4 regions of the Pseudomonas vanderleydeniana genome follow, and region 1 is predicted to be linked to each of the others. Evidence: predicted binding sites of a transcription regulator. Region 1 holds the regulator's gene; each other region holds the start of a gene.
What was found. Region 1 encodes sigma-54, which starts transcription at its own class of promoters, with help from an activator protein. Its sites were predicted from a motif close to ANTGGCATNNANNTTGCTNT; they were not measured.
Positions count from the first base shown of each region.

Region 1 (3,610 bases):
GCGGTGCCGGGTTCCGGCTGGTTCAGCAGTCGCAGCTTGATGGTATCGCGCAGCTGGTAGAGATTGAGGTTGGTCGTGTTGACCTTGAGGTCCGCCAGGTCAGCGATCGGTCCCAGCAGGTTGCTCTCGTCCCGGATGGCTTCGGCCAACGAGCGGTTGGCGCTGCTCAGTGGATGGCGTCGGCGGGTCTCGGAGAAGCGCTTGAGCAGGGTTTCCTCGTCGGCATCCAGATACAGCACGTCACAGTGGATATGCCGGCTGCGGACTTCGTCCAGCAACTCGGGAAAGCGTGACAGGTGGCTGGGCAGGTTGCGTGCATCGATGGAGACGGCGACCAGTGGTTGCGCGAGTTCGGTGTGGATCAGCGCCCGCTCGGCCAACTCCGGCAACAGCCCGGCGGGCAGGTTGTCGATGCAGTAATAGCCGTTGTCCTCGAGGACGTCGAGGGCGGTGCTTTTACCTGAGCCGGAGCGGCCGCTGACGATGATCAAGCGCATGGTTACTGACCGTTCTGTACGTCCAGGACAACCTGATACAGGGCTTCATTGCTGGGTGCGCTACGCAGTCGGTCGCGCACCTCCTTGCGGTCCAGCATGCTGGCGATCTGCCGGAGCAGTTCCAGGTGCGCATCGGTGGCAGCCTGTGGGACCAGCAGCACGAACAGCAGGTCGACCGGGGCACCGTCGATGGCGTCGAAATCGATGGGCGCGTCCAGGTGCATCAGGGCACTGATGGGCGCCTCGCAGCCCTTGAGCCGGCAGTGGGGAATGGCGATGCCATTGCCAAAACCGGTGGAGCCGAGCTTTTCACGGGCAATCAGGCTCTCGTAGACATCCTGCATTTCCAGATCGGGCACTTCGCGGCTGATCAGGTTGGCAATTTGTTCAAGTGCACGCTTTTTACTGCCGCCCGGCACGTTCACCAGGGAACGGCCGGGGGTCAGGATATTTTCAAGTCGAATCATGGGAGGGTGTTAGCGACCCGTACCTTGGAGCAGGTGCAGGTTCTTTTCCTTATGCTTTTTCAGTTGGCGGTCCAGCTTGTCGGTCAGCAGGTCGATCGCTGCATACATGTCGTCATGTTCTGCGTTGGCAACCACCTCGCCGCCGTGGATATGCAAAGTGGCCTCGATTTTCTGCTTCAGCTTCTCGACGGCCATTGTCACCTGTACGTTGGTGATCTTGTCGAAGTGGCGTTCCAATCGGTCGAGCTTCTCGCCGATATAGGCACGCAGTGGTTCGGTCACTTCCAGTTGGTGTCCACTGATGTTGACTTGCATACAGCTTCTCCTTCGTTGCCAGTGCATAAAGCGGCAAGCCTGGTGGCTTGCCACTGGAACGCTGTGGCACGCCCGGCGGTTACATCAACCGCTTCCGTTCGCTGGAAGGCGCGATCCCGAGGGATTCGCGGTACTTGGCGACGGTACGACGGGCGACCTGAATGCCTTGTGCCTCCAGTAAACCAGCGATCTTGCTGTCGCTCAACGGCTTTTTCTGATTTTCCGCCGCAACCAGTTTCTTGATGATCGCGCGGATCGCCGTGGACGAGCATTCGCCGCCTTCGGAGGTGCTGACGTGGCTCGAGAAAAAGTATTTCAACTCATAGATACCACGAGGGGTATGCATGAATTTCTGGGTGGTGACCCGGGAAATGGTCGATTCGTGCATGCCCACCGCTTCGGCGATATCGTGCAGCACCAGCGGCTTCATGGCCTCGTCGCCGTATTCCAGGAAGCCGCGCTGGTGCTCGACGATCTGGGTCGCGACCTTCATCAGCGTCTCGTTGCGGCTTTGCAGGCTCTTGATGAACCAGCGGGCTTCCTGCAGCTGGTTGCGCATGAAGGTGTTGTCGGCGCTGGTGTCGGCGCGGCGGACAAAGCCGGCGTACTGCGGATTGACCCGCAGGCGCGGTACCGACTCCTGGTTCAGTTCCACCAGCCAGCGTTCGTTGTCCTTGCGCACGATCACGTCGGGAACCACGTACTCGGCTTCGGTGGATTCGATCTGCGAACCCGGGCGCGGGTTGAGGCTCTGCACCAGTTCGATGACCTGGCGCAGTTCGTCTTCCTTGAGCTTCATGCGCCGCATCAGTTGGCTGTAGTCGCGGCTGCCCAGCAGGTCGATGTAGTCGGTGACCAGGCGCTTGGCTTCGTTCAGCCATGGGGTCTTGGCCGGCAACTGGCGCAGTTGCAGCAGCAGGCACTCGCCGAGGTTGCGTGCGCCGATGCCGGCCGGCTCGAACTGCTGGATGCGGTGCAGGACGGCTTCGATTTCGTCCAGCTCGATGTCCAGCTCCGGGTCGAACGCCTCGAGGATCTCCTCGAGGGTCTCGTCCAGGTAGCCCTGGTTGTTGATGCAGTCGATCAGGGTCACGGCGATCAGGCGATCGGTGTCGGACATCGGTGCCAGGTTCAACTGCCATAGCAGGTGGCTTTGCAGGCTTTCGCCGGCCGAGGTGCGGGTGGTGAAGTCCCACTCGTCATCATCGTTGCCGGGCAGGCTGCTGGCGCTGGTCTGGTAGACGTCTTCCCAGGCGGTGTCGACCGGAAGTTCGTTGGGAATACGCTCGCTCCATTCACCTTCGTCGATGTTGTCGACGGTGGGGGCCGCTTCCTGCTGGTAGGAGGTTTCCGGAATTTCGGGAGTGGTGTTCTGCTCGGCCTTGTCAGCCATTGGATCGCTGTTGTCGAAGTCGTCGCCTTCTTCCTGGCGCTCGAGCATCGGGTTGGATTCCAGGGCTTCCTGGATTTCCTGCTGAAGATCCAGGGTCGACAATTGGAGCAGGCGGATGGCCTGTTGCAGCTGCGGAGTCATCGTCAGCTGCTGGCCCATTTTAAGGACGAGCGATGGTTTCATGGCAGGGGCTTAACACCTTATTCGCCGGCGCGCATGCGCCATCCACTACAGGGCGCCGGAGCGCCAAACATAAGCAAATTATATGCCTGAAGCCGGAGTGTTTGCCTAGAGCGCTGTAACAATAAAAAGCCGGAAAAAGCAGTGGTCTTTATCGAAAATCCATGCGCTCAGGCGGGTATCGGGCTCCCCGATGCCTACAGGCGGAACTCGTGGCCCAGGTAGACTTCCTTGACCAGTTCGTTGGCCAGGATGGTGTCCGAATCGCCTTCGGCGATCAGCTGTCCATCGTTGACGATATAGGCGGTTTCGCAGATATCCAGGGTCTCGCGGACGTTGTGGTCGGTGATCAGTACACCGATGCCCTTGGCCTTGAGGTGGTGGATGATCTGCTTGATGTCACCCACGGAAATCGGGTCGACACCGGCAAACGGTTCGTCCAGCAGGATGAACTTCGGTGCGGTCGCCAGGGCCCGGGCGATTTCCACGCGGCGGCGCTCGCCACCGGACAGGCTCATGCCGAGGTTGTCGCGGATGTGGCTGATGTGGAATTCCTGCAGCAGGCTTTCCAGTTCCTTGCGACGGCCGGCCTTGTCGAGGTCCTTGCGGGTCTCGAGAATTGCCAGGATGTTGTCGGCCACCGACAGCTTGCGGAAGATCGAGGCTTCCTGGGGCAGGTAGCCGATCCCGGCGCGGGCACGACCGTGCATCGGCTGGTGGCTGACGTCCTGGTTGTCGATCAGGACGCGGCCCTGATC
Region 1 covers NZ_CP077093.1:6,205,057-6,208,666, reverse strand. Annotated here, with positions in the region: gene rapZ (RNase adapter RapZ) at 1-497, opposite strand, end outside; gene ptsN (PTS IIA-like nitrogen regulatory protein PtsN) at 500-964, opposite strand; gene hpf (ribosome hibernation-promoting factor, HPF/YfiA family) at 974-1,279, opposite strand; gene HU752_RS27920 (RNA polymerase factor sigma-54) at 1,359-2,855, opposite strand; gene lptB (LPS export ABC transporter ATP-binding protein) at 3,050-3,610, opposite strand, start outside.

Region 2 (3,610 bases), 790 kb from region 1:
AATTCGTCCACCGGCCTGGTCAAGGATCTTGCCGTGCAGGTTCGCGATATCGGCCAGGTGCTGGATGTGATCCGCGGCATCGCCGAGCAGACCAACCTGCTGGCGCTCAACGCGGCCATCGAGGCGGCCCGCGCCGGCGAGCAGGGGCGCGGCTTTGCCGTGGTCGCCGATGAGGTACGGGCCCTGGCGGCACGGACCCAGGCGTCGACCGGCGAGATCGAGACGATGATTCATTCGGTGCAGGACCGTGCCGACAACGCGGTCGACGCGATGGGCAAGAGCCAGGCGCTGGTGACCGAAACCCAGGACCTGGCCCGGGCTGCCGGCGAGGCGCTGGAGCAGATCGCCGAAGGTATCTCGCAGATCAACGACCGCAACCTGGTGATCGCCACCGCGTCCGAGGAGCAGGCCCATGTGGCCCGCGAGGTGGATCGCAACCTGGTGAACATCCAGGATCTGTCCACCCAGACCGCTGCCGGGGCCAACCAGACCAACGCGTCGAGCCAGGAACTGTCGAACCTGGCGCTGTCCTTCAACTCGCTGGTCAGCCGCTTCCGGCTCTGATTCGGCCGGGCCGTTCGGCCCGGCTCATGACCTGGCGCCCTGGCGGCGCCGGGTGTGTCACTCCTGGGCGGGGGCCAGTCGCGCCTCCAGCTCGGCGACCTTCGCCTCCAGGCTCTCCAGGCGCGCACGGGTGCGGGCCAGGACCACCATCTGGCTGTCGAATTCTTCCCGGCTGACCAGGTCCAGCTTGCTGAATCCGCTCTGCAGCAGGGCCTTGAACTGGCTTTCGATTTCGTTGCGCGGCAATGGGCTTTCGCCATTGAACAGGCGGGAGGCTTGGCCGCTCAGGGCGTCGAGGAAGTCTTTGGGCGCGAGCATGGTGTGGATTTCCGGATACAGGGTCGGTCCAGTGTACCACGCGGTGTCTATAGTGATTTTAAGGGTCGGCGGTGCACGCTTTTTGCGCAACCCGCCGGGCGCTCGCGCACCGTTGTTGTGCGTGCTGGTGGGGCGCCGCGCCGCTTTTCCCTTGTGAAGCTAGCCAAGAGCTTGAAATTCATGGGTTTTGCAGAGCTGGCAAGGTTTCTGCTTAGTCGCTCATGACCCATGCACTGATGCAGTCGCTGTGACCAGGCAGTGCGGCGGGCTCGGCCGATCGGCAACGGTTGGCTGGCGTCGACAGGCAGATCAGGGCTGACGACGCGTTACAAAGCCAGGCACTGCGCTTAGACTTGAGTCGGGTTTGTTTTCCTGGGGCAAGTCCACCAATTCGGGAGAGAGTTTCATGAAGCTAGTCACTGCCATCATCAAGCCGTTCAAGTTGGACGATGTGCGCGAGTCGTTGTCCGAGATCGGCGTGCAGGGCATTACCGTCACTGAGGTCAAGGGCTTCGGTCGGCAGAAGGGTCACACCGAGCTGTATCGCGGCGCGGAATACGTGGTCGACTTCCTGCCCAAGGTGAAGATCGACGTCGCCATCGACGACAAGGATCTGGACCGGGTTATCGAGGCGATAACCAAGGCCGCCAACACCGGCAAGATCGGTGACGGCAAGATCTTCGTGGTCAATCTGGAACAGGCTATTCGCATCCGTACCGGCGAAACCGATACCGACGCCATCTAAGCCGCCCAAACCCCAACGCCCCAGGAGAAAACAATATGACTCTGCGTAAATTCGCAGGGCTAGGAGCCCTGTTGTCCCTAATAATGCCAGCCCTGGCCATGGCGGCAGACCCTGCCCCCGCGCCGGTGCTCAATTCCGGTGACACCAGCTGGATGCTGACCTCCACGGCCCTCGTGCTGTTCATGACCATTCCGGGCCTGGCGCTGTTCTACGGCGGCATGGTGCGTTCGAAGAACATTCTTTCGGTGATGATGCAGTGCTTCGCCATCACTGGCCTGATCACCATCCTGTGGTTCATCTACGGCTACAGTATGGCGTTCGATACCACCGGGATGGAAGCCGGTGTCGTCAACCTCAACTCCTTCGTCGGCGGCCTGGGCAAGGCCTTCCTGGCCGGTATCACTCCGGCGAGCATCACCGGCCCTGCGGCGCTGTTCCCCGAGGCGGTGTTCGTCACCTTCCAGATGACCTTCGCGATCATCACCCCGGCGCTGATCGTCGGTGCCTTCGCCGAGCGCATGAAATTCTCCGCGATGCTGATCTTCATGGGTGTCTGGTTCACTCTGGTCTATGCGCCGATCGCGCACATGGTCTGGGGCGGTGCGGGTTCGCTGCTGGGCGACTGGGGCGTGCTGGACTTCGCAGGTGGCACCGTGGTGCACATCAACGCCGGTATCGCCGGTCTCGTGGCCTGCCTGGTGCTGGGCAAGCGCAAGGGCTACCCAACCACGCCAATGGCGCCGCATAACCTGGGCTACACCCTGATCGGTGCTGCCATGCTGTGGATCGGCTGGTTCGGCTTCAACGCCGGTTCCGCCGCTGCCGCCAACGGCACCGCCGGCATGGCGATGCTGGTGACCCAGATTGCCACCGCCGCCGCCGCACTGGGCTGGATGTTTGCCGAGTGGCTGACCCACGGCAAGCCAAGCGCACTGGGTATCGCCTCGGGCGTGGTGGCCGGCCTGGTCGCCATTACCCCGGCGGCCGGTACCGTCGGCCCGATGGGGGCACTGGTGATCGGCCTGGCCGCTGGCGTGGTGTGCTTCTTCTGCGCCACCTCGCTCAAGCGCAAGCTGGGCTACGACGACTCCCTGGACGCCTTCGGCGTGCACGGTATCGGCGGTATCCTCGGCGCGATCCTGACCGGCGTGTTCGCCGCACCGTCGATGGGCGGCTTCAACGCCGCGACCACCGATGTGGCTGCCCAGGTCTGGGTACAGTGCAAGGGTGTCGGCTTCACCATCATCTACACCGCGATCGTCACCTACGTCATCCTGAAGGTCCTGGATGTGGTGATGGGCCTGCGGGTCACCGACGAGGAAGAATCGGTCGGCCTCGACCTGGCACAACACAACGAGCGTGGCTATAACCTCTAAGTGCCTTGAAAAAAATTGCCCGGCTTGCCGGGCATTTTTTTGTCCGGATTTTGTCAGGGGAAAGAGGGCTGAAAGGATTTATCCAGAGGCATTACAGACAAAATGTTGGAGCCTGTTCCCATGGGGCGATGGCTTACAGCATGGCAGGCGTATTAGGCGCTTTGCTTTTTTCCTGAGCGCGCTAGAATGCGCGCCGATGGGCGGAGAACTGTATGTGGCAACAGACACTGATTACCTTGCGGGCCAGGCCCCGGGGTTTTCATTTGGTGACCCAGGAGTTGCTCGACGGCTTGCCTGAACTGAAGGCATGTCGAGTCGGTCTGTTGCATTTGTGGCTGCAGCATACCTCGGCCTCGTTGACCATCAACGAGAATGCCGATCCGGCGGTACGTCGTGACTTCGAGCGTTTTTTCAATCGACTGGTCCCGCAAGGCGACCTCGACTATGAACACAACGACGAAGGCGCGGACGACTTGCCGGCGCACTTCAAGGCCAGTTTGCTAGGCTGTCAGCTGACTTTGCCGGTAACGGCGGGGCGGCTGGCGCTGGGTAGCTGGCAGGGCGTCTATCTTGGCGAGCACCGCGATCATGGCGGTGCCCGTAAAGT
Region 2 covers NZ_CP077093.1:6,999,606-7,003,215, reverse strand. Annotated here, with positions in the region: gene HU752_RS31580 (methyl-accepting chemotaxis protein) at 1-564, shown strand, start outside; gene HU752_RS31575 (accessory factor UbiK family protein) at 622-882, opposite strand; gene glnK (P-II family nitrogen regulator) at 1,289-1,627, shown strand; gene HU752_RS31565 (ammonium transporter) at 1,663-3,003, shown strand; gene HU752_RS31560 (secondary thiamine-phosphate synthase enzyme YjbQ) at 3,216-3,610, shown strand, end outside.
Region 2: glnK (P-II family nitrogen regulator) is a predicted target of sigma-54. The motif match lies at 1,077-1,096, and genes of this name have one in related genera.

Region 3 (3,610 bases), 440 kb from region 1:
GTGGCGCGCAAGCAGGTCACGCGTTGCCTGCAGACGGTCGGCGTCGAGGTGGTGGCGTTGAATGACGGCCGGCAGGCGCTGGATTACCTGCGCAAGCTGGTCGACGAGGGCAAGAAGCCGGAGGAGGAATTCCTGATGATGATCTCCGACATTGAAATGCCCGAGATGGACGGCTATACCCTCACTGCTGAGATTCGCAGCGATCCGCGCATGCAAAAGCTGCACATCACTCTGCATACTTCCCTGTCAGGGGTGTTCAACCAGGCGATGGTGAAGAAGGTCGGTGCCGATGACTTCCTTGCCAAGTTCCGACCTGATGACCTGGCGGCCCGGGTGGTTGACCGGATCAAGGCTGCAGGATAACAGCCGGGGACCCAAGGTCCCTGGCGGTACAGACGATTTAAGAGGCGGCATCATTGTCTACGGGTAATTTGGATTTCGAACAGTTCCGGGTCTTCCTGGAAAAGGCCTGTGGCATTCTGCTCGGTGAAAACAAGCAATATCTGGTTTCCAGCCGTCTCAACAAGCTGATGGAGCAGAATGGCATCAAATCCCTGGGCGAGCTGGTCCAGAAGATTCAGGCCCAGCCACGCAGCGGGTTGCGTGAGCAGGTGGTGGATGCCATGACGACCAACGAAACCCTGTGGTTTCGTGACACCTATCCGTTTGAGGTGCTCAAGAGCAAGGTATTGCCGGAAGCGATCAAGGCCAGTCCCGGGCAGCGCCTGCGGATCTGGTCGGCCGCTTGTTCGTCGGGGCAGGAGCCTTACTCGATCTCGATGTCGATCGACGAGTTCGAGCGGACCAACATCGGCCAGTTGAAGGCCGGTGCGCAAATTGTCGCCACCGACCTCTCGGGGCAGATGCTGACCAACTGCAAGACCGGCGAGTATGACAGCCTGGCGATTGGTCGCGGCCTGTCGCCCGACCGCCTGCAACGTTATTTCGACACCAAGGGGCCGGGCCGCTGGGCGGTCAAGGCGCCGATCCGCAGTCGGGTCGAGTTCCGTTCGTTCAACCTGCTGGACAGCTATGCCAGCCTGGGCAAGTTCGACATCGTGTTTTGCCGCAACGTGCTGATCTACTTCTCCGCCGAGGTGAAGAAGGACATCCTCCTGCGTATCCATGGCAGCCTCAAGCCGGGTGGCTACCTGTTCCTGGGGGCATCCGAAGCCCTCAACGGCCTGCCGGATCACTACCAGATGGTGCAGTGCAGCCCGGGAATCATCTACAAGGCCAAATAGCCAACGATTCGACACCCCAGCGGGAGCCCAGAAGGCTCCCGCTTTTTTTTGCCGCCGCTGTTGCCGCTTTGCTGGCGCGCAGCGGAAATGGCTTGCCGCTTTTCTGGCATTGCCGGCGGCAGCCGCCCGGCAAGGCCTTGATTTACGGGGCTTGGAAAAAGTGGCATGGGGCTTGCTATAGCTCTGGCAACGAAAAGCCTGTTCCGCCGATCAGGCCAACTCTCGAAGGTTTCCGACATGAGCATCAGTTTCGACAAAGCGCTCGGTATCCATGAACAGGCCCTGAGCTTCCGTGCCCAGCGTGCCGAAGTCCTGGCCAACAACATCGCCAACGCCGATACCCCGAACTACAAGGCGCGGGACATGGACTTCTCCTCCGTGCTCGCCGAGCAGAGCGAAAAAGCCAAGAATAACGGCACCTTCGCCCTGAACACGACCAACAGCCGCCACATCGAAGCCCAGGGCATGAGCAGCGGCGACGCGGCGTTGCAGTACCGCACACCGATGCAGCCGTCGATCGACCAGAACACCGTGGATGCGCAGATCGAACAATCGAACTATGCGCAGAACGCGGTCGACTTCCAGGCCAGCTTCACCCTGCTCAACAGTAAATTCAAAGGGCTGGTATCGGCCCTGCGTGGAGAGTAAGCCATGTCCCTCGCCAGCGTTTTCAACATTGCCGGTAGCGGCATGAGTGCCCAGACCACTCGCCTGAACACCGTCGCCAGTAACATCGCCAACGCCGAGACCGTCTCGTCGAGCATCGACAAGACCTATCGCGCCCGTCATCCGGTGTTCGCCACCATGTTCCAGAACGGCCAGGCTGGCGGCAGCGACTCGCTGTTCCAGGACCAGAACGCGGCCGGCCAGGGCGTGCAGGTACTGGGTGTGGTGGAAGACCAGAGCAATCTGGAAGCTCGCTACGAGCCGAACCATCCGGCGGCTGACGCCAAGGGTTATGTCTACTACCCGAACGTCAACGTGGTCGAGGAAATGGCCGACATGATCTCCGCCAGCCGTTCGTTCCAGACCAACGCGGAAATGATGAACACCGCCAAGACCATGATGCAGAAGGTCCTGACCCTCGGTCAGTGATAAGGGGCGACAGACATGAGCGTTACCGACTCCACCAGCACCTCTTCGACTCTGAACGACATTCTTGCGGCGTCCAACGCCAAGCTGACGAACAAGACCAGTACCGACTCGCTGGGTAATGCCATCAGCAGCGCATCCGGGGGCCAGACCCTGGGCAAGGACGCGTTCCTGAAGCTGCTGGTGACCCAACTGAAAAACCAGAACCCGCTGGACCCGCAGGACAACAGCGCCTTCGTTGCGCAGTTGGCCCAGTTCAGCAGCCTGGAAGGCATCACTACGCTCAACAGCAGTGTCAACAACATTGCCAGCGCGTTCCAGTCGTCCCAGGCGCTGCAGGCCTCGTCGCTGGTCGGTCGTTCGGTCATCGTGCCGACCGGCAAGGCGGTGGTCGATACCAGCAAGAGCTTTACCGGCACCGCGGTCGTTACCGGTGCCACCGACAAAACCACGCTCAAGATCAGCGACTCCACCGGGAAAGTGGTCCGTACCATCGACCTGGGGGCCCAGACCGCGGCCGGTAACGTGCCCTTCGTCTGGGATGGCAAGGATGACTCCGGGACCCTGCTGTCCAGTGGCACCTACAGCTTCAGTGCGACCGCCAACCTCAAGGGCTCTGCGGACTCGACGGCGCTGGTCACCAACCTGCCGGCCACCGTCAGCAGCGTGAGCCTGTCGCAGAACGGCGGTGAAATGATGCTCAACCTGGCGGGCGTGGGCAGTATCGCTCTGTCCAAAGTCCAGACCATTGGCCTGTAAGAGCCGACCAACGCGAAACAAAGGAGAGAAGCATGTCTTTTAATATCGGTTTGAGCGGTCTCAACGCGGCCCAGAAACAGCTCGACGTCACCGGCAACAACATCGCCAACGTCAACACCACCGGCTTCAAATCGTCCCGTGCGGAGTTCGAGGACGTCTATTCGGCGACCAAGCTCGGCGTATCGTCCAAGACCATCGGTAACGGTGTGCGCCTGGCCAACGTTTCGCAGAACTTCGGCAACGGTGGCATGAACGTCACTGGCAACGCGCTCGACATGGGCATCCAGGGTAACGGCTTCTTCACCCTGAGCGACAACGGTTCGTTGATGTACACCCGTGCCGGTACCTTCAAGACCGACAAGGACGGCTACATCACCAACTCCGATGGTACCGCGCGCCTGCAGGGCTTTGCCGCCGACTCCAATGGCAACATCATTCCGGGCGTGCTGACCGATCTGCGTATCGACGTATCGAACCTGCCGCCGCAGACCACCACCACCATTGGTGCGACGATC
Region 3 covers NZ_CP077093.1:5,769,397-5,773,006, reverse strand. Annotated here, with positions in the region: gene HU752_RS25905 (chemotaxis protein CheV) at 1-363, shown strand, start outside; gene cheR (protein-glutamate O-methyltransferase CheR) at 417-1,244, shown strand; gene flgB (flagellar basal body rod protein FlgB) at 1,482-1,892, shown strand; gene flgC (flagellar basal body rod protein FlgC) at 1,896-2,339, shown strand; gene HU752_RS25885 (flagellar hook assembly protein FlgD) at 2,355-3,095, shown strand; gene flgE (flagellar hook protein FlgE) at 3,128-3,610, shown strand, end outside.
Region 3: flgB (flagellar basal body rod protein FlgB) is a predicted target of sigma-54. The motif match lies at 1,404-1,423, and genes of this name have one in related genera.

Region 4 (3,610 bases), 2.6 Mb from region 1:
TTGCCCGTCAGGAGCCGGTCCAGCCGCAGGCACTGGTGAGCCCTGTCATCGCGAACGAGCCGCCGCCCCTGCTGCTGCTCTGGTCATCCCAGACAGGCACGGTGGAGGCCTTCGCCAAATCAGCCGCCGAGCGCCTGCAGAAAAAAGGCCACCGGGTGCGCCTGGCCTCGATGGACAGCATCCAGGCCCAGGAACTGAGCCAGGCCGGTCGTGCGCTGCTGCTGACCAGTACCTTCGGTGACGGCGATCCGCCGGACAATGCCCACGGCCTGTGGCAAGCCCTGGCGGCGGACAGCGCACCCAACCTGGCTAACCTGCGGTTTGCCGTACTGGCCTTCGGTGATTCCAGCTACGACCAGTTCTGCGGCTTTGGCCGCAAGCTCGATGAGCGCCTGCACAGCCTCGGCGCCCAGCGCCTGGCGGCCCGGGTCGACTGCGAACCGGATTACCATGCGCCGGCCAGTGCCTGGTTGGAGACGCTCGATACCGCCCTGGCCGAAAAGCCAGCGCCTGCCACCAGCGCTCCACGCTACAGCCGCCAGCAACCCCTGCCGGCGCGGCTCAAGCATAACCGGCTGCTGAGTGGGCCGGACGCGGGCAAGGAAACCCGCCAGTTCGTCTTCGACCTCGGCGACAGCGGCCTCGACTACCAGGCCGGTGATGCCCTCGGCGTCTGGCCCAGCCATTGCCCGGATCAGGTGGAACGACTGCAAGCTTGCCTTGGCGCGACCACCGCCGACACCGTGGTGACCATCAAGGACCAGACGCCGTTGCCGCTGGTCGAGGCCTTGACTCGCCATCTGGAGATTGGCCGGATCAGCCCTGCGCTGCTGCAACTGGTGCTCCAGCGCAGCGGCAGCAGCCAGCTCAAGCGACTGCTCGCCGACGAACACAAGACCGAACTCAAGGATTGGCTCTGGGGCCGGCAACCGGCTGACCTGTTGCGCGAGCTGCAAGTCGAGTTGCAGGCCCAGGAACTGGTCGATTGCCTGAAACCGCTGCAGCCGCGGCTGTACTCGATCTCCTCAAGTCCCAAGGTGCATCCGGGCGAAGTCCACCTGACGGTGTCCACCGTGCGTTATGAGCGCGCCGGGCAAGCACGCTCCGGTTGCTGCTCCGGCTTTCTCGCCGATCGTGCCGAAGGCCTGGAGGTACCGATCTTCGTGCAGAAATCGGCGAACTTTCGACCGCCAGCCGATCCTCGCGCACCGATGATCATGGTCGGCCCGGGCACCGGGATCGCCCCGTTCCGCGCCTTTCTGCAGGAGCGCCAGGCCACCGGGGCCACCGGCAGGAACTGGCTGTTCTTCGGCGAGCAGCACGCGGCCAGCGACTTCTATTATCGCGAGGAGCTGCAAGCGTGGTCCGAACAGGGTCACCTGCATCGTCTCGATACCGCGTTTTCCCGGGACCAGGCGCAGAAGATCTATGTGCAGCAACGGATGATCGAGCAAGGTGCGCAACTGTGGGCCTGGCTGGAGGATGGCGCGGGCTTCTATGTCTGTGGTGATGCCAGTCGCATGGCACGGGATGTAGATGCGGCACTCAAGCAGGTGGTACGCACCCACGGCGGCCTGGATGCCGAGGCGGCGCAGGCCTATGTCACGGCACTGGCGGCGGACAAGCGTTATGTGCGGGATGTGTACTGAGCCACAACCGCGAAAAGGCCCGGAAGAACGCCCCCATAGCTGGCGAATGCCCCGCAGGATGCACCAACACAGGTCGCTTTTACCCAGGAACCGCTCAAAAAACCCGGAAAAACCGGCAACCCGGCACTTGGCACGCTCCCTGCTTTTATCCGATTACCCTCTGCCATGAATGACCAGGCAGACCGTTCCAGTGGTCAACGGCGATCACCGACAGAACAGGAATAAAACACCAGGCAAAGGCGCCTGGAGCTTCGGCTCCAGGCGTTTTTTTTTGCATTTTTTCTGGCTGGGCCAGCCCGTGACTGGCCGTGATCCGAGGAAGCTCCATGAACGCTATCGTGAATGTCGAACATCGCAAGAAACTGGTGATCGTGGGTAATGGCATGGTGGGCCATCACTGCGTCGAGCAGTTGATCGAACGCGGCGCCCTGCGTCACTTCGAACTGCATGTCTACGGCGAAGAGTGGCAACCGGCCTATGACCGTGTGCATCTGTCCGAGTACTTTGCCGGCAAGGATGCCCACGCCTTGGCCCTTGGCGAGCCCGGCCTGTACGAGCGACATGGCGTCAACCTGCATCTGGGCGTGGAAGTATTGGAGATCGACCGTGATCGCCGGGAGATCGTCACTCGCTCCGGGCGCCAACCCTACGATCAGTTGATCCTGGCCACCGGTTCCTATCCGTTCGTTCCGCCGATTCCCGGCTCCGAAGGCTCGGCACGCCTGGTCTACCGGACACTCGACGACCTCGACGCGATTCGCTCGGCGGCGGCCGAAGCCCGTCGCGGCGTAGTGGTCGGTGGTGGACTGTTGGGCCTGGAGGCAGCCAACGCGCTGAAGTCCCTGGGCCTGGAGGCCCACGTGGTCGAGTTCGCCCCACGGCTGATGCCGGTGCAACTGGACGGTGACGGTGGCGCCGCCCTCAAGGCACAGATCGAAGGCCTGGGTGTCGGTGTCCACCTCTCCCGGGCGACCCGGGAAATCGTCGCTGGTGAGCAGTACCGCTACCGGATGAACTTCGAAGGCGGTGAGTTTCTCGAAACCGACCTGATCGTTTTTTCAGCCGGCATTCGGCCACAGGACCTGCTGGGCCGCAACAGCGGACTGGAAATCGCGCAACGAGGCGGTATCGTCATCGACGGCCACTGCCAGACCAGCGACCCGACTATCTCGGCCATCGGCGAATGTGCGTCCTGGAACGGCAGCGTGTTCGGCCTCGTCGCCCCAGGCTACAGCATGGCGCGCAACGTCGCCGCACGCCTGGCCGGTGAGACCGCCGATACCTTCAATGGCGCCGACATGTCGACCAAGCTCAAGCTGCTCGGCGTCGACGTCGGCTCGATTGGTGACGCCCATGGGGCGACTCCGGGCGCCCGCAGCTACCGTTTCATCGATGAGGCCAATTCGGCCTACCGGCGGCTGGTGGTCGATGCCGAAGGTAAGAAAGTCATCGGCGCCGTGCTGGTCGGCGACAACAGCTATTACGACACCTTGCTGCAATACGTGCAGAACGCAATCGCCCTGCCCCAGGATCCCGCCAGCCTGATCCTGCCGCTGAGCGAAGGCGCACCGACCCTCGGCGCCGATGCCCTGCCGGCAACCGCGACCATCTGTTCGTGCCACAACGTCACCAAGGGCGCGATCTGCTGCGCGGTCGACGCCGGCTGCAGCGACCTTTCCGAACTCAAGGCGCAGACCAAGGCCGCAACCGGCTGCGGTGGCTGCAGCGTACTGCTCAAGCAGGTCTTCGAACACGAACTGGTCGCCCGCGGCGTGGAAGTCGACAAGAGCCTGTGCGAACACTTCGCCTATACCCGCCAGGAACTGTACGCGATGGTCCGGGTGGGTGGCATCGAAACCTTCGAGGAACTGCTCGGTCGCCACGGCAAGGGGCATACCGGCTGCGATATCTGCAAGCCGGCGGTGGGCTCGATCCTCGCCTCGTGCTGGAACCGGCCGATC
Region 4 covers NZ_CP077093.1:3,599,601-3,603,210, reverse strand. Annotated here, with positions in the region: gene HU752_RS16410 (bifunctional nitrate reductase/sulfite reductase flavoprotein subunit alpha) at 1-1,649, shown strand, start outside; gene nirB (nitrite reductase large subunit NirB) at 1,976-3,610, shown strand, end outside.
Region 4: nirB (nitrite reductase large subunit NirB) is a predicted target of sigma-54. The motif match lies at 1,776-1,795, and genes of this name have one in related genera.